3 regions of the Streptomyces sp. CG4 genome follow, and region 1 is predicted to be linked to each of the others. Evidence: riboswitches for the same ligand, from Rfam matches in the RefSeq annotation. Region 1 holds a riboswitch; each other region holds the start of a gene.
The links. Region 1 has a riboswitch for cobalamin ahead of AB5L52_RS06055 ((2Fe-2S) ferredoxin domain-containing protein). Riboswitches for the same ligand answer to the same signal wherever they lie in the genome.

Region 2: it holds a riboswitch for cobalamin, as region 1 does, so the genes downstream of both, AB5L52_RS25380 (HoxN/HupN/NixA family nickel/cobalt transporter) here and AB5L52_RS06055 ((2Fe-2S) ferredoxin domain-containing protein) in region 1, are expected to answer to the same signal.
Region 3: it holds a riboswitch for cobalamin, as region 1 does, so the genes downstream of both, AB5L52_RS33380 (cobalamin biosynthesis protein) here and AB5L52_RS06055 ((2Fe-2S) ferredoxin domain-containing protein) in region 1, are expected to answer to the same signal.

What each region holds. Positions count from the first base shown of each region.
Region 1 is NZ_CP163525.1:1,316,237-1,323,437, reverse strand. It holds gene AB5L52_RS06075 (thioesterase II family protein) at 360-1,151, shown strand; gene AB5L52_RS06070 (acyl-CoA dehydrogenase family protein) at 1,148-2,338, shown strand; gene AB5L52_RS06065 (cation:proton antiporter) at 2,338-3,645, shown strand; gene AB5L52_RS06060 (hypothetical protein) at 3,656-5,353, opposite strand; cobalamin riboswitch at 5,669-5,791, shown strand; gene AB5L52_RS06055 ((2Fe-2S) ferredoxin domain-containing protein) at 5,852-6,259, shown strand; gene AB5L52_RS06050 (enoyl-CoA hydratase/isomerase family protein) at 6,412-7,201, shown strand, end outside.
Region 2 is NZ_CP163525.1:5,556,086-5,563,286, reverse strand. It holds gene AB5L52_RS25410 (hypothetical protein) at 1-902, opposite strand, end outside; gene AB5L52_RS25405 (alpha/beta fold hydrolase) at 909-1,721, opposite strand; gene AB5L52_RS25400 (hypothetical protein) at 1,940-2,473, shown strand; gene AB5L52_RS25395 (peptide deformylase) at 2,898-3,266, shown strand; gene AB5L52_RS25390 (peptide deformylase) at 3,275-3,460, shown strand; gene AB5L52_RS25385 (ArsR/SmtB family transcription factor) at 3,632-4,012, opposite strand; cobalamin riboswitch at 4,101-4,290, shown strand; gene AB5L52_RS25380 (HoxN/HupN/NixA family nickel/cobalt transporter) at 4,317-5,426, shown strand; gene AB5L52_RS25375 (L-tyrosine/L-tryptophan isonitrile synthase family protein) at 5,461-6,399, opposite strand; gene AB5L52_RS25370 (cytochrome P450) at 6,540-7,201, opposite strand, start outside.
Region 3 is NZ_CP163525.1:7,306,912-7,314,112, reverse strand. It holds gene AB5L52_RS33400 (class II aldolase/adducin family protein) at 1-590, opposite strand, end outside; gene AB5L52_RS33395 (lysozyme) at 780-1,544, shown strand; gene AB5L52_RS33390 (anion permease) at 1,699-2,949, shown strand; gene AB5L52_RS33385 (hypothetical protein) at 2,981-3,208, shown strand; cobalamin riboswitch at 3,380-3,523, shown strand; gene AB5L52_RS33380 (cobalamin biosynthesis protein) at 3,621-4,592, shown strand; gene AB5L52_RS33375 (cobyric acid synthase) at 4,589-6,097, shown strand; gene cobN (cobaltochelatase subunit CobN) at 6,094-7,201, shown strand, end outside.

The DNA of each region.
Region 1 (7,201 bases):
ACAGGAGCCGGATATGACAGTGACGGCCCGGTCCCGCGCCGAGCCTCAGCCGCCGTGCGGGCGGAGCCGGAACGGACGGGACGGCCAGGAGCCGCACCGGGCCCCAGCCGCCGCCCGACAGGAGCCGGACCTGGAAAGGACGGTCAAGATCCGTACAGAGCCGCAGCGGACTGACAGGAGCCGGATATGACAGTGACGGCCCGGTCCCGCGCCGAGCCTCAGCCGCCGTGCGGGCGGAGCCGGAACGGACGGGACGGCCAGGAGCCGCACCGGGCCCCAGCCGCCGCCCGACAGGAGCCGGACCTGGAAAGGACGGTCAAGATCCGTACAGAGCCGCGGCGGACTGACAGGAGCCGGACATGAACGGTACGGCTGGGGCCCGCACCGCGGCGTCCGGGCGCTGGTTCCACCGTCCGCTGCCCCGGCCGCAGGCCCGTCTGAGACTGGTCTGCGCCCCCTACGCCGGAGCCGGAGCGGGCGTATTCCGGTCATGGGCCGAGCGGCTCCCCGCCGACAGCGAACTGGTCGCCGTACGGCTGCCGGGGCGCGAGAACCGGCTGCGGGAGAGGGTCCCGCCCAACTGGCCGTCGCTGGCCCGGGACTTCGCCGCCGCGCTGGAAGAGCACATCCCCTCCCCGTACCTGCTGTTCGGGCACAGCATGGGCGCGATGCTGGTCTACGAGACCGTCGTACGGCCCCTCGCCCGGCCGCCCGAGCGGGTCCTGCTGTCCGGCTGCCGGGCACCGCACGTGCCGCGCGCCCTGCCCGCCATCCACGACCTGCCCACGGAGGGGTTCCGCGCGGAACTCGGCAGGCTCGCCGGCACACCCGCCGACGTCCTCGCCGATCCCCGTCTGATGGCCATGCTCGACCCGATGCTCCGCGCGGACATCCGGCTCGCCGAGACCTGGGCCCGCCCGGCACCTGATCCGCTGCCCGTGCCCGTCACCGCGTTCTGGGGCGAGGACGACGACGTCGCCCCGCCGGACGCGGTGGCCGCCTGGCGGACCCTCGCGCCGCACGGCTTCCGCGCCCACCGCATCGCCGGCGGCCACTTCTTCCTGCACGACCACGCCCGGGACCTGCTCGGGCTGCTCGACGACGAGATCACGCTGAGCCTGGCGGAGCGACGAAGGAGCGACGGATCGTGAAGTCACCCTATTTCGACGACGGCCACGCCGCCTTTCGCGAGGAGGTGCGTGCGTTCCTGGCCGCCGAGGTGATGCCGTACGCCGCCCGCTGGGAGGAACAGGACACCGTTCCCGCCCCGGTGTGGAAACTCCTCGGCGAGCACGGCTACTTGGGCCTGCTGTATCCACGTGCCGTCGGCGGCGGCGCAGGCGATCTGTTCACCTCCGTCGTCTTCCTGGAGGAACTCGGCCGCACCGGGTTCGGCGGGCTGCGGGCGGCCGTCTCCGTCCATGCCTACATGGCCACGCACTACCTCTCCTGGGTCGGCGGGCCCGGCCTGTGCCGGGAGTACCTCGCGCCGGCCGTGCGGGGCGAGCGGGTGGCCGCCCTCGCGATCACCGAACCCGGTGCCGGAGCCGACCTGTCGGGGCTCGCCACCACGGCCGTCCGGGACGGCGACCACTTCGTTGTCGAGGGCACCAAGTCGATGGTCAGCAACGCCATGACCGCCGATTTCCTCGTCACGGCGGTACGCACCGCCCCCGGCGGGGCCGGGCCCCGCGGCGCCACCGGGCTGTCTCTGCTGGTGATCGACACCGCCCTGCCCGGCGTCGCCCGCACCGCGCAGCGCACCCTCGGCTGGCGCTCCGCCGGCACGGCCACCGTCACCTTCGACGCGGTGCGGATCCCCGCCGACCGGCTCATCGGCCGCCTCGGCAACGGCTTCTACTACCTCATGCGCGGACTGCAACTGGAGCGGCTGGTCGCCGCCACCCTGGCCCTCGGCGGCATGGACCGCACCCTGGAAGAGCTGCGCGCCTTCCTGCGCGCACGCGAAGTCGCCGGCGAGGAACTCGCGCACAAGCAGGCGCTGGTGCACCGCGTCGCCGACCTGGCGACCGAACTGGCGGCCGCACGGCAGCTCGTCCACCACACCGCGTGGCTGTACGAGCAGGGCGAACTGCCCGCCGTGGAGTGCTCGATGGCCAAACTGCACACCACCGAACTGGCCTGCAGGCTCGCCGACACCGCGCTGCAGCTGCAGGGTTCGCACGGCTACCTGGAGACCTCCCACGCGGCCCGTGCCCAGCGGGACGCCCGCGCCGCCACCATCGCCGCGGGCCCCAGCGAGGTGATGCGCGACCTCATCGGGCGGGCGGTGCTCAACCGCCCCGCCGACCGGAGCACGACGGCGAGGAGCGACTGATGGGCAATCAGACGGCGTACTTCTTCCTGGCGTTAGCCCTCGTGCTGGGGGTGGCCCGGCTGTGCGCCGCGGGCTCCCGACGGCTGGGGCAGCCGGCCGTGGTCGGCGAGATCGTCGCCGGCGTGCTGCTCGGCTCGACCCTGCTGTCCCACACCTGGAGCTGGCGGGACGCCGTCCCCTACGACGAGGTCCAGCCGCTCCTCGGGGCGCTGGCCAACGTCGGCCTGGCCCTGTTCATGTTCGTCATCGGCTACGAGATGGACCCCGCCTTCCTGCGCGGAAGCGGCCGCAGCGCCCTGTGCGTGGCGACCGGGTCGGTGCTGCTGCCCCTGGCCGGCGGCTGCCTCGCGGCGCTGCCGTTCGCGGCGGACCACGCGCCCTCGGGTGCGCCGGGATTCGTGCTCTTCACCGGCGTCGCCCTGTCCGTCACCGCCTTCCCGGTCCTCGCCCGGATCCTCGCCGACCAACGGCTCAACCACACCTGCGCCGGCCGGATCGCCATGGCTGCCGCGGGCGTGAACGACCTGGTCGCCTGGGCGTGTCTCGCCGTCGTCGCCGCGCTGTTCACCAGCACCCAGTCCTGGCACATGGCGTTCGTGCCCCTCTACCTGGCCCTGCTGATCGGGGTGGTGCGTCCGCTGGCTGCCCGGCTGCTGCGCGGGCGCGGGGCGGGGGCGCCGGACCCGGCGGCGGCCGTGGTCGTGATGGCCGCCGGGCTCATGGCCTCCTGCGCCGCCACGGAATGGCTCGGCATCCACTTCGTCTTCGGGGCGTTCGCCTTCGGCGCGGTCATGCCCCGGGAGGACGCCGGGGAGCGGCTGCGGGTCTCCGTGATGGACGGGCTGGAGAAGTCGGCCACCCAGATCCTGCTCCCCGTCTACTTCGTGGTGGCGGGCACCCGAGTCGATCTGACCACGTTCCGCGCGGCACACCTCGGCGGGCTGGCGGTGATGCTGGCGGTCGCGGTTGTGACGAAGATGGCCGGTGCCGGGTTCGGGGCCGCCGCGGCAGGCCTGCCCCGGCGGGAGGCGAAGACCGTCGCGGTGCTGATGAACACCCGGGGCCTTACCGAGATCGTCATCCTCACCGTCGGACTCCAACTGCACTTCATCGACCAGGCGTTCTACTCGATCCTGGTGGTGATGGCGGTGCTGACCACGGTCATGACCGGGCCGCTGCTCCACAGCGGCGGCCTGGTCACGGTGGGGGACGGCGGGCCCGCGGAGCGTGGGACGGGCCGTGGTCCCGGGCCTGCGGCAGGCGGCCGGGAGGCGTCCCGCCCCGCGCATCAGGAGAAGAGGTCCTGACCGCCCCGCCTCAGGAGGCCCGCACGGACTTGTCCCACACGCTGGTACGGAGCAGCCCCGCCCGGTGCAGCCGCTGCTCCAGCTCCAGCACCTCCTGCGCCGCCTGCCGCGGACACCGGGCCGCGACCCCGATCAGCCCCCAGCGCCCGGCCACCGAGGTGATCGCCCGCGCCCACCCCGCGTGCCCGGGCCGCTCGACCCTGTCCTCCAGCCGCTTCAGATCCGTCTCCGTCGTCGGCCGCACCACCTTCGTCGCCGCGTACACCCCCTGCCGCGTGCCGAGCACCTCCCGCGCCTCGGCGAGAAACGCCCGGACGTACTCGGCGCCGTTCGAGGAGAGATTTAGATCCTGCATGGCGACCACCGGCCGCCCGCCGAAACGGCCACCCAGACGGGCGATGGCGAAGTCCACACCGCCCTTGACGAACCCCAGATCGCGCCCCGCCCCCTGGAACGCGCCGTGCAGCGCCGCCATGCCCTCCCGTACGGCACGGAACTGAGCGGGCGTGATGTCGAACCGGGCGCAGGTCTCCTCGTCCACATAGACACTGCCCTCCCAGACGCTGCCCCGGGTGATCTGCACCGTTCCGCCCTCGGCGGGCTGTCCGGCCACCACATGGGCGGAGGGCGCCAGGATGAACTCGTAGCCGGGCAGGCGGTGGCGCAGATAGTGGGTATGCGCCTCCAGGACGTAGTCCTCCTCGGTCTCCATCGCCTGGCGGGCCAGCGCGTCGAGCGCCGCGTCGTCGGCCAGCGGCACGGCCATACGGATCCTGCTCCCGGTGAGTGCCTCGGCGGGCTTGAAACAGCCCAGCTCCAGCCCGTACCGCTCGCGCAACAGCCGGGCGGCCGTGTGCACCCGGTGACGCAGCAGTGCCTCGTCGGCGCCGGCCCGGGAGACCGAGTAGCCGGGCAGGCGGGGCAGCAGCACGCCGAACTCCCGGTGGAACGCCGTCACTTCGGCCTCCGCCGCCAAGGAGGACTCCGGGGCGTCCACCGCCCTCGGCGCGGAGACGCCCATCGCGTCCTCGACCGTCGGGTACAGCGTCGTCTTCCGGTTCCACCGCTCGGCGACCTCCGGCCCGTTGGCGTCCACCCGCAGCCGCTCCAGGCCCGCCGCACGCTTCAGCCAGAGCAGCAGCACCCGCGCCTCGGTGTCGATCGCGAACAGCCGCACCACTGTCTCCGGCGCGGCACTCAACTGCCGCACCAGACGCTCCAGCGGCGGCGCCGGCCGGTCCGCGAGCGAGTCGGCCGCCATCGCCAGCAGGGCGTGCGTCAGGTAGTAGTAGCGCAGCTCGGGGACCTCCACGGGCACCGCCGCGGACGCCGCCACCGCCTGCCGCCACGGCTCGCCCCGGCCCACGACCAGGTCGCCCGGCGCGGCCAGATACACCGCCCGCGCCTCGTTGTACGCCGAGAAGTCGTCCGGTGAGCGGCCGAGGGCCAGTTGGGCCACATCGGCCTCGAAGCAGCCCTTCAGCGTGGACGCGGTGCCCAGCACGATGGCCGGCACCTGGCCGCGCGACGCCCCGAACGGCAGCAGCTCCTTGCCCGCCGCCTCCTTCGCACCGGCCAGATCCGTCCCGAGCAGACGCCGTGAGACCTGCTCCAGTTCCTCGGTCGAGAGCAGATCGGGCCCGGTGACGAACCCCTCCCATGCCAGGGTCCTGCCACGGTGAACGACGGTCTGTTCCTGTTTCTGCATCCACGACTCCCGGATTCGGTGCGGAAAGCGACGAGTTGGTCACATTCTGTATGCCCCGCAGGGGCCCGGACCGCTCACCGGTCACAGCGGCCTCACCCATGGCGTGCGCCCGAGACGTGCGGCGCGCGCCCGGGACGCGAAGTGTGCGCCCGCGACGCGAGGGGTGCGCTGGGTACGCGAAGTGTGCGCTCGGTACGCAAAACAGGCACCCGAACCCATCATGAGCGCCCCGGACTCGTCGCGCGCCCGAGGGCGCCGTCCGCCCGCGGCCCCGGTGATGGGATGATGATCGGCGACATAAGGCGACGGCGGTCCGAGGAAGCCGGTGGAAGTCCGGCGCGGTCCCGCCACTGTGACCGGTGAGCGAGTTCCGGCAGGCCACCGCCCCGCCCGGGGTGGGAAGGCGGGGCGAGCCACGACCCGGGAGCCAGGAGACTCACGCGGTCGCCTCCTCGACGGACACCGGGGCGGATCTCCCCGGGAGGGGAGTGGCACGGCATGCCCGGGACGCCGACGGAAGAGACATCAGGCGAGCCGGCGGCGGCGAGCGGTGCGGCGCCGTGCCGGGTCGTGGTGTGCCGGGACTGCTGCTGCGGCAGTCCCAAGGTGACCGGGGTCGATCACGCGGCGCAGACCGCGCGGCTGCGGGCGGAGCTGCCGGTGCGCATCTCCGAGTGCCTCGACGTGTGCGATCAGGCCAACGTCATCGTCGTACAGCCCTCGGCCGCGGGCCGGGCCGCCGGTGCGCGGCCGGTCTGGCTCGGGCTCGTCAACGATCCGGACGCGACCGAGGACATCGTCGGCTGGGTGCGCGCCGGCGGCCCGGGCGTGGCTCCCCGGCCGGACATCCTCGACCTGTACACGTTCACACCGCCCCGACGACGACTCGGCGAAGACCGGCCGTAGCCAGGAAGGGCATGCCGCGCGCTCGCACCGCAGCCGCCGGCGTGCGCCGCGGGAACACCGTCCGCGGCCTGCGCACCGGTCCCGCAGATCCTGGAAGGAACCAAGGAGATCATGTACTTCATCGTGGCCCGTGACCTGCCGGAGGCGTTCGGATGACCGGCAGCGGGGAACCCGTCCTGTTCCACACCGCGGGCCGGGCCGCCCACATCACGCTCAACCGGCCCAGAGCCCTCAACGCCCTCACCCACGCCATGGTGCGCCGTATCGACGAGGCACTGACGGCGTGGGAGCACGACCCGGCCGTCGAGACCGTGGTCATCACCGGCGCCGGAGAGCGCGGACTGTGCGCGGGCGGCGACATCCGTGCCATCCACGACGACGCCCGCGCCGGCGACGGCACCCTCTCGGCCGCGTTCTGGCGCGACGAGTACCACCTCAACGCCCGTATCGCCCGCTATACCAAACCGTATGTCGCGCTCATGGACGGCATCGTGATGGGCGGCGGGGTAGGCGTCTCCGCGCACGGCAGCGTCCGCATCGTCACCGAGCGGTCGCGGATCGCGATGCCCGAGACCGGCATCGGCTTCGTCCCCGACGTCGGCGGCACCTATCTGCTCGCCCTCGCCCCGGGCGAACTGGGCACCCACCTCGCGCTGACGGGCGCGCAGATCGGCGCCGGCGACGCCCTGCTGTGCGGCCTCGCCGACCACTACGTACCGTCCGCCGCGCTCCGCTCCCTCGTCGACGACCTCGCCGAGATGCCCCTGCCGGACGTCCTCGCCCGGCACGTACAGCCGCCGCCACAAGGGGAGTTGACGGCAAGGCGCGAGTGGATCGACGGCTGTTACGCCGCCGACTCGGTCGAGGAGATCGTTCAACGGCTGTTCGCCCACGGCGGCCCGGACGCGAAGGAGGCCGCCGATACCCTGCTCGCCAAGTCGC
Region 2 (7,201 bases), 4.2 Mb from region 1:
GTGGTCTCGTGGAGCGCCGACAGGCCGGGAGCCAGCAGAGAGTGCGGTGTTCTCGCCACCTGCCGCAGCAGTTCGCGCTGAGGGACGAAGCGGCGGTCGACACGTCGTGCGGAGGTCTGGTGGCTGCCGGCACGGTGTCCGGCGTACGGGCCTCCGCAGACCAGGACGCGGGTGAACCGGGGCCAGTCGGTGAGCAGATCCGGGATCCAGCGGTCGATGAGCCGGAGGTAGTCGTTGTTGACCTCGAAGTCGAGGAGGAAGTTCTTGAAACCGCCGGTGTTGATCAGCAGGTCGTAGTCCGGTCCGCCGGCCGCCCGTTCACCTGCTGGCGCTTTCGCCAGGCCGTCCAGGTCGACCAGTGGGCCGGTCAGCAGCATCGTGCGGCCCGTGCCGGCGTCGGTGAACTCGGCCATGCGCCGGGAAACGCCGGGGAAGTTCTGGACCACGCTGTGGTCGGCCAGCAGGTGGGCGGCGAGGACGCGTTCGTGCGGCGAGAGGCGGGACAGGTGACGGCTCGCCGCGGGGAAGGAGGTGCGGGGAACGGTCACGCACAGCTCGTGGATCCGTGTCAGGGGGGTGCGGTGCTGCCAGAAACTGAACAGGCAGTCCACCAGGACCACAGGCCGGCCTGCTACGACCGCGCGCAGGACGAGGTCGGCGTCCATGGCGGAGACGACGTGGTCGCTGTCGGCGAGCAGACGGTCCAGGAGTACGGATCCGTTCCCGGACGGTTCGCTGAGCTCGTGGACGGCATCGAAGGCGCTGGCGTTGCGGCGGGCGAACGCTGCCGCAACGCTGTCTCCCACGAATACTCGCTCGTGTCCGCGGAGCAGCCGGGAGACGGCGACGAGCACGGAAGCCGGGCCGAAGCCGCAGTTCTGGGCTCCCATCAGGATGCGCACGGCGCGTCAGCAGGCCGCGGGCCGTGGTGCAGCCAGAATCCCCGCGAGTTGCCGCGCGAACGTGGCGGGGTGTTTGGCGTAGCCGACGTGCCCGCCGGGGAACTCGACCAGTTCCCGGCCGAGATGCTGTGCGAGGAAGGCCGCCGGCTGGTGCACGTCGTAGGTGCGCGACTCCCGGCCGCCGGCCATGACGATGCGGTCCGCCACGGCCGCCAGCGCGGTGAGGTCGGGCACGCAGCGGGAGGAGGGCAGCATCACGTGGGAGAGGAAGAACTCGCTGTTGTCGGCCGCTTCGCGGAGCTTCGGGGCGGGCCTGCCGCCGAAGAGGGCCCGGAACCCGTCCAAGGCCGCTGGGACGCCTTCCCGGCAAAACGTCGTGTACACCTCGTCGAAGAAGGCGGCGTGCCGTGCCGCGTCCGGCAACAGCCCCACGGCGGGAGGCTCGTGGACGACGGCCAGCCGGACCCGTTCCGGATCGCGGACCATGAGTTCCAGGGCGATGAGCCCGCCGGCGCAACTGCCGAACACCTGCAGAGTCTCACCGTTGCGGGCGAGGTGGTCGAGCAGCCGTGCGGCGTCGTCGGTCTGGATGTCGAGCCATGGTTCGGGCGGCGGCCCGTCCAGGCGGCTGCGGGAGATGCCGCGTGGGTCGTAGGTGACCACGCGGTGGCAAGCCGCGAGCTCGTCGGCCAGGTCGCGGAAGACCTCGGCGTCGGAGGCGCCACCCGGGATGAGCAGCAACAGCGGTCCGGTGCCGCGCACTTCGAAGTACAGCCGCGCCCCCGGCACTGCCAGCGTGGCGCTCTCCAGGGTGTGCAATCTCTCTCCAGCTCACTCCGGCCCAGGACCCTGCGGAAGGCGGTCAAGGGGCGGCACGAGACTATGCGCGAGACGATCGGTGCGGGTAGGCGCGCGCGAAGCGCGTCGTGCGCACTTCCCCGGTACGCGAACCCGTCGAATGCTCCCGTGCGCCGGTCTCCGGACTGTGCAAGCGGGGCACGGTGTGCCCCATGGTCCTCAATGTGAAGAGATCCTCCGTGACGGCGGGTGAGAAGTGGTCGCGTGCAATCGCTCTGGCGGCCACCGTGGTGTTCAGCGTGGCCGCGCCCGTGGTGCCGGCGTCCGCCCACCCCCAAGGCTCAGGGCTGCTGCAGTGTGAGGGAACCGAGTCCATCAGCTACTCCCCGGGACTCACCCTCCAGGCGCGACCCGTCCACGTCACGATCGACGGGCGCTTCGCCTCTTGTGCCGGGGGCAACGGCGCGGTGCGCAGCGGCAGCTATCACGAGGAGTTCACGCTCTCCACGGGCTGCAACAACCTGCTCGAAGGCTTCCGGGCCCGCCGGACCTATGTCTGGAACACGGGCGACTCCAGCACCGCCGACATCAGCGGCAGCAGCACGGCTGTGGCCGGCCAAGTGGTCACCCCAGTCACCGGCACCGTCACCCACGGCCCCTTCCACGGCCGAAAGCTGCTCCAGGTCATCCCGGTGCCCCAACCGAGCGCGCTGCATTGCCTAGCGGGCGGCGTGACTGGCGCGACCGGGGTGACGACGTTGACGATCCTGTAGGCCGGGCTGGATGGTTCGGCGCCTAGGAGGCTCCCCGGGGCAGCCCGGTCATGTGATTTCGGTGACTGAAACCATGACCGAGGCAACCGTGAGCGCCACCGTTTCCAGCGCCGATCACCGGCCCATCGGACAGACCCCCGGAGAAACCGCAGGGGCCGCGCCATCGTTCACACACGACGGCGCGGCCCCTGCGACTACGGCTCCCGACACGGATCAGGCACACATCACGCGGCATCTTCCTCCAGGGCAGCCACCTCCTCGGCGGCCCTGCGGGCCTTCTTCTCCGCCTTCTCCAGCTTGGCCTTCGCCGCCGGACTACGGCAATTCACATGGATCACCACCGCACCCGCCCTGCACGCTCGGTACCGTCTGGAATGGCGGTTCCGGGCGCGGCCCGAAGGCGAAGCAGATCAAGGGAGTTCAGGTGACTGACGTGCGGCCCAGCCAACGCATGCGAGACCTCGGCGTCGTCCAGCACGGGGCCGGCATCCTCGCCGAACCGGCCCGCGCCTTCGACCTGCCCGCCGAGCGCGACGAGGCCGAACGCATCGTGGACGAACTCTTCGCCGCCATCGAGCGCATCGGTCAGGTCCACCCCTTCGCCAAGGGCATGGGCATCGCCGCCCCGCAGATCGGCATCGCGCGCGCCGCCGCAGTCGTCATGCCGGCCGACGACGCCCCGGCCGTCATCCTGCTCAACCCCCGGATCACCAACCGTTCCGAGGAGACGGACGAGCAGTACGAGGGCTGCCTCAGCTTCTTCGCGTCCGCGGCCTCGTCCCCCGACCGCTGAAGATCACGGTGAACGCCACCACCCTGAGCGGTGATACCACGACCACCGTGTACGAACGCGGCCTCGCCCGCCTCATCCACCACGAAATCGACCACCTCGACGGCCTGCTGTACACCGCCCGCATGCGAACCGGCGTCGACCCGATCCCCGTGGAGGGCTACCGGCAGACCGGACGAGCCTGGGCATACGAGTAGGCCCTGAGAGCTTTCTGCGTGAGGAAGAGGCAGTTCAAGCACCACTCTCCTGACCAACAAGTTCTACTGCACCCGCGACCGCGGCCTCCTGACCGACGTCCGCAACGCTTTCCGTGGACTCGCCTTCGGCTGAGAGCCCCTCGCGCAGCACCACCTCGATCCAGTGCCCGGTCAGGGGATTGCGGGAACGTGCCCTCCAGGCTCGGATGCGCAGTGTCGCAGCAGCGCGGAAACCGGTCCGTCGACGAGTCGGTAGCGCACGATCCGGCCGTCCTTCTCGCCCTCGACGATGCCTGCCGTGCGCAGGAGGCGCAGGGCCTGGGAGACGGCGGTGTCCCGCATCCCGGTGGCGACGGCGAGGTCGGACACGGCGATGGGGCCGGCCTCGTGAAGGGCGAGCAGCAGGGACAGGCGTCGGGGATCGGAGAGCAGGGAGAAGCGGTCGGCCCAGGCGCGTACGTGCTCGGGCTCGCCGACGGCGGCGATGGCGTCGCAGACTCGATGGCCGTCGATGGTGCGCTGCCCGGCACGTTCCGCGGGGACGAGATGCATGGGGGCATCATCGCAGCCCACGTTTCACCCTCCATACCCCTCTATACCTGCTCAGATATGCAGCCTTGCAGCTGACACTGGCCGCCTTCTAGGCTGAGCAGGCCGTGGTGTTCGGGAAGACCGGTGACAGCCCCCAGGGGCTCAGTCCGGAGCGGCCCTCGCCACTGTGATCGGGGAGTTCCCGCCCCATGCATTGCCACTGGCCTCGCGGCCGGGAAGGCAGGGGCGGGCGCGGTGACCCGTCAGCCAGGAGACCGGCCACGGCAGCACGAAGCTGATCCACGAGGTGCTGGAGCGTGACCGTATGACCCTGTCCGAAGGCGTGCCCGAAACCGATGCCGCCCCTTCCTTCCGCTGGCGCCGCGAGGACACCGTCCGAACCGTCGGCCTGCTGGCCGTGATCGTCGCTCTGCACGTGGTCGCCTTCGGGATCCTCTTCCTGCTCGTGGTCCCGCACCACTACGAGGTCGGCACCAAGGCGTTCGGCGTGGGGCTGGGCATCACCGCCTACACCCTCGGCATGCGGCATGCCTTCGACGCGGACCACATCGCCGCGATCGACAACACCACCCGCAAGCTCATGGCCGACGGCAAGCGGCCCGTGTCGGTGGGCTTCTGGTTCGCGCTCGGGCACTCCAGCGTGGTGGTCGTCATGGCCGCGCTGGTCGCCGGGGGCGCCAAGCTCGCCGGCACCCTGATGAACGACAGCTCCCGAACCCATCAAGTCCTCGGCACCGTCGGCACCACGGTCTCCGGCAGCTTCCTGTACCTCATCGCCGCCCTCAACCTCGTCGCGCTGTTCGGCATCATGCGCGTCTTCAAGGCCATGCGCGCCGGACGTTACGACGAGGCGGAGCTGGAAGCGCACCTGGACTCGCGCGGCTTCATGAACCGCCTCCTGGGCCGGTTCACCAAGTCGATCCGCCGACCGGGGCAGATGTTCCCGCTCGGCTTCCTCTTCGGCATCGGCTTCGACACCTCGACCGAGGTTCTGCTCCTCGCCCTGGCCGGCAACGGCGCCGCCGCCGGCCTGCCCTGGTACGCGGTTCTGTGCCTGCCCCTCCTCTTCGCGGCGGGTATGAGCCTGTTCGACACCCTCGACGGCACCTTCATGAACTTCGCCTACCAATGGGCGTTCTCCAACCCGGTGCGCAAGGTGTTCTACAACCTCACGATCACCGGCCTGTCCATCGCGGTGGCCTTCTTCGTCGGCACGATCGAGCTGGTCGGCGTGCTGCACGACAAGCTGGGCCTGAGCGATGACGTATCCGGCTGGATCGCGGGCCTGGACCTGGACAACGTCGGCTACGTGATCGCCGGCCTGTTCGTGGTCGTCTGGGCCGTGGCCGTCGCCTACTGGCGTCTGGCCAAGGTCGAGGAGCGCTGGAGCACCCGCGCCGCGGACACCGGCTGACGGCACAGTGGCTGTCGCCGTGACCCCGGCCTGATCAGTTGTGCACGAAGTGGCTGGGCCTGCCGTCCTGTTGGATCAGATGGCCCAGCCGAGCCGCCGCCGCTCGGGGCATGAGCGTCCAGGTGCCGTCGGCGCGGTGGAGTGCGGCGGAGTGCCAGGGGGTGGTCCAGGCGTCGGGGGCATCGAGGAGGCGGATGCCGAATTTCGGGCCGCCGACGGGTTGCGGGTGGATCGAGAGGCGTACGGCGTGGGCGTGGTGTTCGGCGATCAGGTCGCCCCAGGCGCGGCTGCGCTGGATGACTCCGTAGGCGCGTTGCCGGCAGCTGCGCTGGAGGGCGGAGCGGGTGCCGGTCCAGTCGGCGGTGTCCTCGACGAGGAAGCGCGTGATGCCCCGGTAGAGGGCGAGGGTCTGGTCGTCGGTACGGGCCTCGGCACGCAGAGCGTCCAGGGCAGGGGCGTACCGGTCGTGGACTCGGGCGCGTTTCATGTCGTGCGGGAGGTCGCCGAGGATGTTGCGGAGGTCGAAGACGGACAGTCTGTCCAGGCCCAGTTGGGCTATCTGTATTCGAAGGTCGTCGGCGTACGCGTCGATGTGGTGGTCGGGGACGTGGATGAGGTCGCCGAAGACGTGGCCGTCGGAGCAGATGATCACGCGTGCCCCGGGCGGATAGATCCGCTCGATCTCGGTGCACAGGGTGTTCAGGAACGTCAGGGAGAGGCGTTCGCCCTGGTCGGGGAGGTGACCGAGGACCTTGGCGGGGTTGGGTGACTTGCAGGGGAAGCCGGGCAGGGTGAAGACGACCGGGGCGCCCTGGTGGACGAAGTCGGCGATGCGGCGCAGCTGATGGTGGAACGCTTCCGCTGGGGCGGGAACGGGAGCGCGATCGGTTGTGCGGTGATGCGGCAGGAGCAGGTTGAGGATCTCGGTGCCGATGCGGGTGGGGAGGGCATCTGACGGGATCGTCAGGGGCATGTCGTTCCTCCTGGAATACGAGGGCATGTCGACATGGCGCCGTGGCGGGAATGCACGCCAGGCGCCAGTGGTCAGCGGGTTTGGGTCAGCCGAGACCGGTCCGGCCGGTGTGGCCGGACACGGTCAGCGTTACGTCGGTGTCAGAGGCGTCGGTCGTAGCCGACGGGCAGGCTGTTGGTGCCGCGGCCGAGGACGGCGGGGATCCACTCGATGTCCTCGACTTTGATGGCGAGATGTAGGCCGGGCAGCCGGGTGAGCAGGGTGCCCAGGGCGATCTGGAGTTCGGCGCGGGCGAGGGCGGCGCCGGGGCAGAAGTGGATGCCGTGGCCGAAGGCGAGGTGGGGGTTGGGGCTGCGGTCGAAGTCGAGGGTGTCGGGGTCGGGGAAGCGGCGCGGGTCGCGGTTGGCGGCGCACAGGGAGACGATCACGGAGTCGCCGGCCGGTACCCGGGTGCCGTGCAGGTCGCTGTCCTTGTCGAAGAAGCGCCAGGTGGTGAGTTCGAAGGCGCTGTCGTAGCGGAGGAGTTCCTCCACCGCGCGGGGCAGTACGTCCGGTTCGTCACGCAGGCGGGCCAGCTGGTCCGGGTTACGGAAGAGCGCGATCAGAGCTGTGGTGATCTGGTTGGTGACCGGTTCCTGACCCGCGACGAGGAGCTGGAAGATCATCGAGTCCAGCTCTTCCTGGGACAGTTCACGGCGGTCGCGTGCCACGACGAGGCGGCTGAGCAGGTCGTCGTCCCAGTGTTCGCGCTTGTGGGCGACGACGTCGGCGATGTAGCTCTGCAGGCCGTGCAGACGCGCCT
Region 3 (7,201 bases), 6.0 Mb from region 1:
GTCAGACCCGGTATGGACGACGCCGTCAGCCACAGGTGGCACATCCACTCCAGCTGGGCGGTGCGGTCGTAGGCCTGGTCGAGGGTGGCGCCGTAGGTGATCGTGCCGTGGTTCTGCAGGAGGCAGCCGGTGCGGTCGGTCAGGGCGCGGAGCATGTTCTCGGCCAGTTCGTCGGTGCCGTAGGTGGCGTAGGGGGCGACGCGGACGGGGCCGCCGAGGGTGGCCGCCATGTAGTGGACCAGGGGCAGCTCGGGCACGAGGGTGGAGACCGCCGTGGCGTGCACGGCGTGGGTGTGGACGATGGCGCGGGCGTCGGTGGAGCGGTAGACGGCGAGGTGCATGGGCAGCTCGCTGGTCGGCGCGAGCGTGCCGAGCACCTGGCGGCCGGTGAGGTCGACGCCGGTGAGGTCGTCCGGGGTGAGCCGGTCGTACGGCACGCCCGACGGGGTGACCAGCACGAGGTCGCCGACGCGCGCCGAGACGTTGCCCGAGGTGCCGACCACCAGTCCGTCGGTTACGGTCCGCCGTGCCGTGGCGACCAGTTCCGCCCAGAGGTGTTCCCGTTCCGCGTCCCGCCGCTGTTCAGCCATGCCGCGATCCTGCCAGCCGCGCCCGCGGTCAGGGGGTGGGCGGGTGCTTCCGGCCGGAAGTACGTACCCCCGAAAGGCGGAAGTCGCGGTGAATCGCCGCAAATGGGCGCTGATTCGGGGGATCGCCAGGCCTTCAATGGTCCCCCTTGACCGCCGGACGATCTTGCGTCCGCCGACCTGGGGAGACGCATGGCCAGTGAACGCACACCCTTCCGTCGCCGCGCCGGTGTCCTCGTGGCGGCCACGGCGGCGCTCGCCCTGACGGGCACCGCGGGCACCGCGGCCGCGGCGGCCGGAGCTCCGGCGCTGGCCGTGAGCAAGCCCCGCGGTCACGATGTCTCGTCCCACCAGAAGCGCGTCGGCTGGCAGGGCTCCCGGTCCAAGGGCGCGCGGTTCGTCTACGTGAAGGCGACCGAGTCCACGAACTACCGCAACCCCTACTTCGCCCAGCAGTACAACGGTGCGCACAAGGCGGGCCTGGTCCGGGGCGCGTACCATTTCGCCCGGCCGGACAAGTCGTCCGGCGCCAAGCAGGCCGCGTACTTCGTGCGGCACGGCGGCGGCTGGCGGGCGGACGGCTGGACGCTGCCGCCCGCGCTGGACATCGAGTACAACCCGTACAACAAGAAGCACAAGTGCTACGGGCTGAGCAAGAAGCGGATGGTCCGCTGGATCCGGTCCTTCAGCGACGAGGTCAAGCGCAGGACCGGCCGCCGCCCGGTGATCTACACGACGAGCCAGTGGTGGAAGCTCTGCACCGGCAACAGCCGCGCGTTCTCGAAGAGTCATCCGCTGTGGATCGCCCGGCACGGCGTCAAGAAGCCGGGGGCGCTGCCGGGCGGGTGGCACTACTGGACGTTCTGGCAGTACCAGTCCGAGGGCACGCTCCCGGGTGACCAGGATCTCTTCAACGGGTCCCAGAGCCGGCTGCGGGTCTTCGCGCGTAGCCGGTAGCCAAGGGGCGTCTGGGGCACCGGTGTCGAACCGGAGCGAAACGGAACACCAACCCCCCTCCCAGGACACCCCCAGGCCCGCCTCAGTTCACCTTCCGTTCATCCAGGTTGCCTACGTTCGTCCAGCCAATGACCTCGAAAGATTGCCTGGGTAAATGGAAAGCTTCTCGCTGATCCTCGCGATTGTGGTCGTCACCGCACTCGCGTTTGATTTCACGAACGGTTTCCACGACACCGCCAACGCGATGGCCACCACCATCTCGACAGGCGCTCTGAAGCCCAAGATCGCAGTGGCCATGTCCGCCGCCCTCAATCTGGTGGGCGCCTTCCTCTCCGTGGAGGTCGCGAAGACGATCTCCAAGGGTCTCGTCAACGAGACCGGCATCCGTCCCGAGGTCATCTTCGCCGCCCTGGTCGGCGCGATCCTCTGGAACCTGGTGACCTGGCTGGTGGGCCTGCCGTCCAGTTCCTCGCACGCTCTGATGGGCGGCCTGATCGGCGCCACCGTCGCCTCCGCCGGCTTCGGCGCCGTCCACGGTGACGTCCTGGTCACCAAGGTGCTCCTCCCGGCGGTCGCCGCTCCGGTCGTGGCCGGCCTCGCGTCGATGCTGGCCACCCGGTTCTCCTACGGCATCGGCGGCAAGGCCGAGGGCGAGGCCACCCGCAAGGGGTACCGCGCCGGGCAGATCGCCTCCGCCGGCCTGGTCTCCCTCGCGCACGGCACCAACGACGCCCAGAAGACGATGGGCATCATCACCCTCGCGCTGATCACGGGCGGTGCCATCGCCCCCGGCTCCAACCCGCCGGTCTGGGTCATCCTCTCCGCCGGCCTGGCCATCGCGCTCGGCACCTACATCGGCGGCTGGCGCATCATCCGCACCATGGGCACGGGCCTGACCGACCTGGAGCCGCGCCAGGGCTTCGCCGCCCAGACCAGCGCCGCGACCGCCATCCTGGCCTCCTCGCACCTGGGCTTCTCCCTCTCCACCACACATGTCGTCTCCGGTTCGGTGATGGGCGCGGGCCTCGGCCGCAAGGGCGGCGTGGTCCGCTGGTCCACCGCGACCCGGATGGCCGTCGCCTGGGTGCTCACGCTGCCGGCCGCCGCGGTGGTCGGCGCGGGCGCCGAGTCCGTCACGGACCTGGGCGACTGGGGCACCGCCGCCGTCGCGGTCTTCCTCGTCGCCGCCAGTGCCGCGATCTGGAAGATCTCCCGCCGCGAGGTCATCGACCACACCAACGTCGTCGCCGAGACCGAGGAGCCGCCCGGCGTGGTGACCACCGCCATCGCCGCCGTGACCCCGCCCCCGGCCGGCACGGTCGCCGAGGACCTGACGGCGACGATCGCCGCCCCGGCCCCCGCCGAGCCCACGACCCGGACCGCCCCGCCGGCCGCCACCGTCTGACCCCGGCCACCCGGTTACCGAAGGAAGCATCATGAAGATCGACTGGGCAGCCATCGGCTCCGTCTTCGGCGTCAGCCTCGTGTTCACCGTGGCCCTGGTGACCCTGTTCACCCTCGGTGTGGGCGGTCTGGCCCGACGCGAGAAGGCCGCCGCGCAGGGCGGCTCCGCCACGCTCGCCGTGACCGGTGCCTACGTCTGCTTCGCCGCCTGCGCGGCGGCGGTGGCGTACGGCATCTACCTGATCGTCGCCAAGGCCTGACAGCCCGCCAGGAACCGGGCGGTACCGTCACAGGCACCGCGAACCGACCCTCACGAAGGCTCCTCTCCGCCCGCCGCGGAGGGGAGCCTTCGCCGTGCGCACCGGCCACGGGCGCCCCGCGATGTGGGGATCGGCACACTCTCCCCGTGCAGGTCAACGGCAAGTTGACGGCCGTTCCGGGCGCGTGGTGGACTGCCCACGCCATGTACGGCGGCAGGAGAGGAAGCCGGTGCGAATCCGGCGCGGTCCCGCCACTGTCACCGGGGAAGAACCCCCCGGGAGCCAGGAACTCTCACCGCCGAATCTCGTCGAACCAGGGCGCGGACACCCTGAGTGAGGACACCGATCGCCATGCCCGGCTGCCGAAGGACCCCTGCCAGGCCCGCTCCTGTACCTACGGCCGGCTGAGCCGATGGGTGCCGATCGCAGTTACGCGTACGGCGCCGCCGCCGGCCTTCTCGGTGATCTGCTCCTCGGCGATCCGCGCCGCGGGCATCCGGTCGCCGCGTTCGGGCGTGCGGCCGCTGCCGTGGACGGCGCGTTGTGGCACGACCACCGCGGCTGGGGCGCCCTGCACACCGTGGTGTGCGCCGGTGGCGCCGTCGCACTCGGCACGGTGGCCGCACGCGCCGTACGCCCCTCCCCCGCCGCCTCCGTCGCGCTGACCGCCGCCGCCACCTGGGCGGTGGTCGGCGGCACTTCGCTCGCCCGCGAGGCCCGCGCCATCGGCAGCGCCCTGGAGCGCGGGGACGTCGAGACGGCGCGGGCGCGGCTGCCGCATCTGTGCGGCCGGGACCCGCAGGCGCTGGACGCCGACGGGATCGCCCGGGCCGTGGTCGAGTCGGTCGCCGAGAACACCTCCGACGCCGTCGTGGGCGCGCTGGTGTGGGGAGCCGTGGCCGGGGTGCCCGGGCTGCTCGGCTTCCGGGCCGTCAACACGCTGGACGCGATGGTCGGTCACAAGTCCCCGCGCTACCGCCGCTACGGCTGGGCCTCGGCCCGCCTCGACGACGTGGCCGGCTGGCCGGGCGCCCGGCTGACCGCCGTACTCGCCGCCGCGGCCGGACCCGACCCGCGGGGTGCGCTGCGCGCCTGGCAGGCCGACGCCCACCGGCACCCGAGCCCCAACGCGGGCCCCGTCGAAGCGTCGTTCGCGGGCGCGCTCGGCGTCCGCCTGGGCGGCACGCTCTCCTACGGCGGCCGGGTCGAGCGCCGGCCCGTCCTCAACGGCGGCAGGGGCCGGGCGGTCCGGGTGACCGACGTCGACCGGGCGGTACGGCTCTCCCGCCGCGTCGGCCTGCTCGCGCTCGGCACCACGGTCGCCGCGCGCCTCCTCGTCACAAGCGTCAAGAGCCTCAAGAGCCCGAAGGGACGTGGAAAGTGAACGGGGGACTCCTCGTCGCCGGGACCACCTCCGACGCCGGCAAGAGCGTCGTGACGGCCGGGATCTGCCGGTGGCTGGTGCGTCAGGGCGTGAAGGTCGCGCCGTTCAAGGCGCAGAACATGTCGCTCAACTCCTTCGTGACCCGCGAGGGCGCGGAGATCGGGCGGGCGCAGGCCATGCAGGCCCAGGCGTGCCGGACCGAGCCGACCGCGCTGATGAACCCGGTGCTGCTCAAGCCCGGCGGCGAGCAGAGCAGTCAGGTGGTGCTGCTGGGCAAGCCGGTGGGCGAGCTGAGCGCGCGCGGCTACCACGGCGGGCGGCAGCAGCGGCTGCTCGGCACGGTGCTGGACTGCCTGGCCGAGTTGCGGGGCACGTATGACGCGGTGATCTGTGAGGGTGCGGGTTCACCGGCGGAGATCAATCTGCGCCGGACGGACATCGTGAACATGGGGATCGCGCGGAACGCGCGGCTGCCCGTGCTCGTCGTCGGCGACATCGACCGCGGCGGCGTCTTCGCCTCCTTCTTCGGCACGGTCGCCCTGCTCTCGCCCGAGGACCAGGAGTTGGTCGCCGGGTTCCTGGTGAACAAGTTCCGCGGCGACGTCTCCCTGCTGGAGCCCGGGCTGGAGATGCTCCACGGCCTCACCGGGCGGCACACCTTTGGCGTCCTCCCCTTCCGGCACGGGCTCGGCATCGACGAGGAGGACGGCCTGCGGGTGTCGCTGCGCGGCACCGTCCGCGAGTCGGCCGTCACTCCCCCGGTCGGCGAGGACGTGCTGCGCGTCGCCGTGTGCGCGATCCCGCTGATGTCCAACTTCACGGACGTGGACGCGCTGGCCGCCGAACCGGGGGTCGTGGTGCGGTTCGTGGACCGCCCGGAGGAGCTGGCGGACGCGGACCTGGTGGTGATCCCGGGCACGCGGGGCACGGTGCGTGCGCTGCAGTGGCTGCGCGAGCGCGGGCTCGCGCAGGCGCTCGTCACAAGGGCCGCCGAAGGACGCCCGACCCTCGGCGTCTGCGGCGGGTTCCAGATCCTCGGCGAGCACATCGAGGACGAGGTCGAGAGCCGCGAGGGGCACGTGGCCGGCCTGGGGATCCTGCCCGTGCGGGTGCGGTTCGCCCGCGAGAAGATGCTGACCCGGCCGGAAGGGGAAGCTCTCGGCGAGCGGGTCGAGGGGTACGAGATCCACCACGGCGTCGCCTCCATAGAGGGAGGAGAACCCTTCCTCGACGGCTGCCGGGTCGGCCGGACCTGGGGCACCCACTGGCACGGTTCGCTGGAGTCGGACGGCTTCCGGCGGGCCTTCCTGCGCGAGGTGGCCGCCGCCGCGGGCCGCCGCTTCGTGCCCGCGCCGGACACCTCCTTCGCCGCGCTGCGCGAGGAGCAGCTCGACCGGCTCGGCGACCTGATCGAACAGCACGCGGACACGGACGCGCTGTGGCGGCTCATCGAGTCGGGCGCGCCGCAAGGACTGCCTTTCATCCCCCCGGGAGCGCCTGCATGAGCACAGTGTTGTTGTTGTCGACCGCCGACACGGATCTGCTGGCGGCCCGGGCCTCCGGCGCGGACTACCGCATCGGCAACCCGACCCGGGTGGGCGTCACCGAGGAGCTGCCGGGGCTGCTCGACGGCGCGGACCTCGCCGTCGTACGGCTGCTGGGTGGCAAGCGCGCCTGGGAGGAGGGGCTGGCCGCGCTGAAGGCGGCCGGGATCCCGACCGTGCTGCTGGGCGGCGAGGCCGTACCGGACGCCGAGCTGATGGCCGAGTCGTCGGTGCCGGCCGGTGTGGTGGCGGAGGCGCTGAAGTACCTGGTCGAGGGCGGCCCGGCGAACCTGCTGGAGCTGTCCCGGTTCCTGTCGGACACCGTGCTGCTGACCGGCGAGGGCTTCGAGGAGCCGCGGAAGATGCCGGAGTACGGCGTCCACGGCTCCTACGCAGTACGGGACGGCCGCCCGACCGTGGGCGTGCTCTTCTACCGCGCGCACGAACTGAGCGGCAACACCGCCTTCGTGGACACCCTGTGCGAGGCGATCGAGGCGAAGGGCGCCAACGCCCTGCCGGTGTACTGCGGTTCGCTGCGCGGCGCGGACGCCGGGCTGTACGAGCTGCTGGGGAGGTCCGACGCGCTGGTCGCCACCGTGCTCGCGGCGGGCGGCACCCACGCCTCGCAGGCCTCGGCGGGCGGTGACGAGGAGGCCTGGGACATCGGGGCGCTCGCCGACCTGAACATCCCGGTGCTGCAGGGTCTCTGTCTCACCTCGTCCAAGAAGGCCTGGGACGAGTCGGACGCCGCCCTGTCCCCCATGGACGCGGCGATGCAGGTCGCCATCCCGGAGTTCGACGGCCGGCTGATCACCGTGCCGTTCTCCTTCAAGGAGCAGGGCCCCGACGAGGTCCCGGTGTACATCGCCGACCCGGAGCGGGCCGCGCGCGTCGCCGGAATCGCCCTGCGCCACGCCCAGTTGAAGCACAAGCCGAACGCGGAGAAGAAGGTCGCGCTGGTCTTCACCGCGTACCCGACCAAGCACTCCCGCGTCGGCAACGCGGTCGGCCTGGACACGCCCGCGTCGGCGGTACGGGTGCTCGACGCGCTCCGGGACGCCGGGT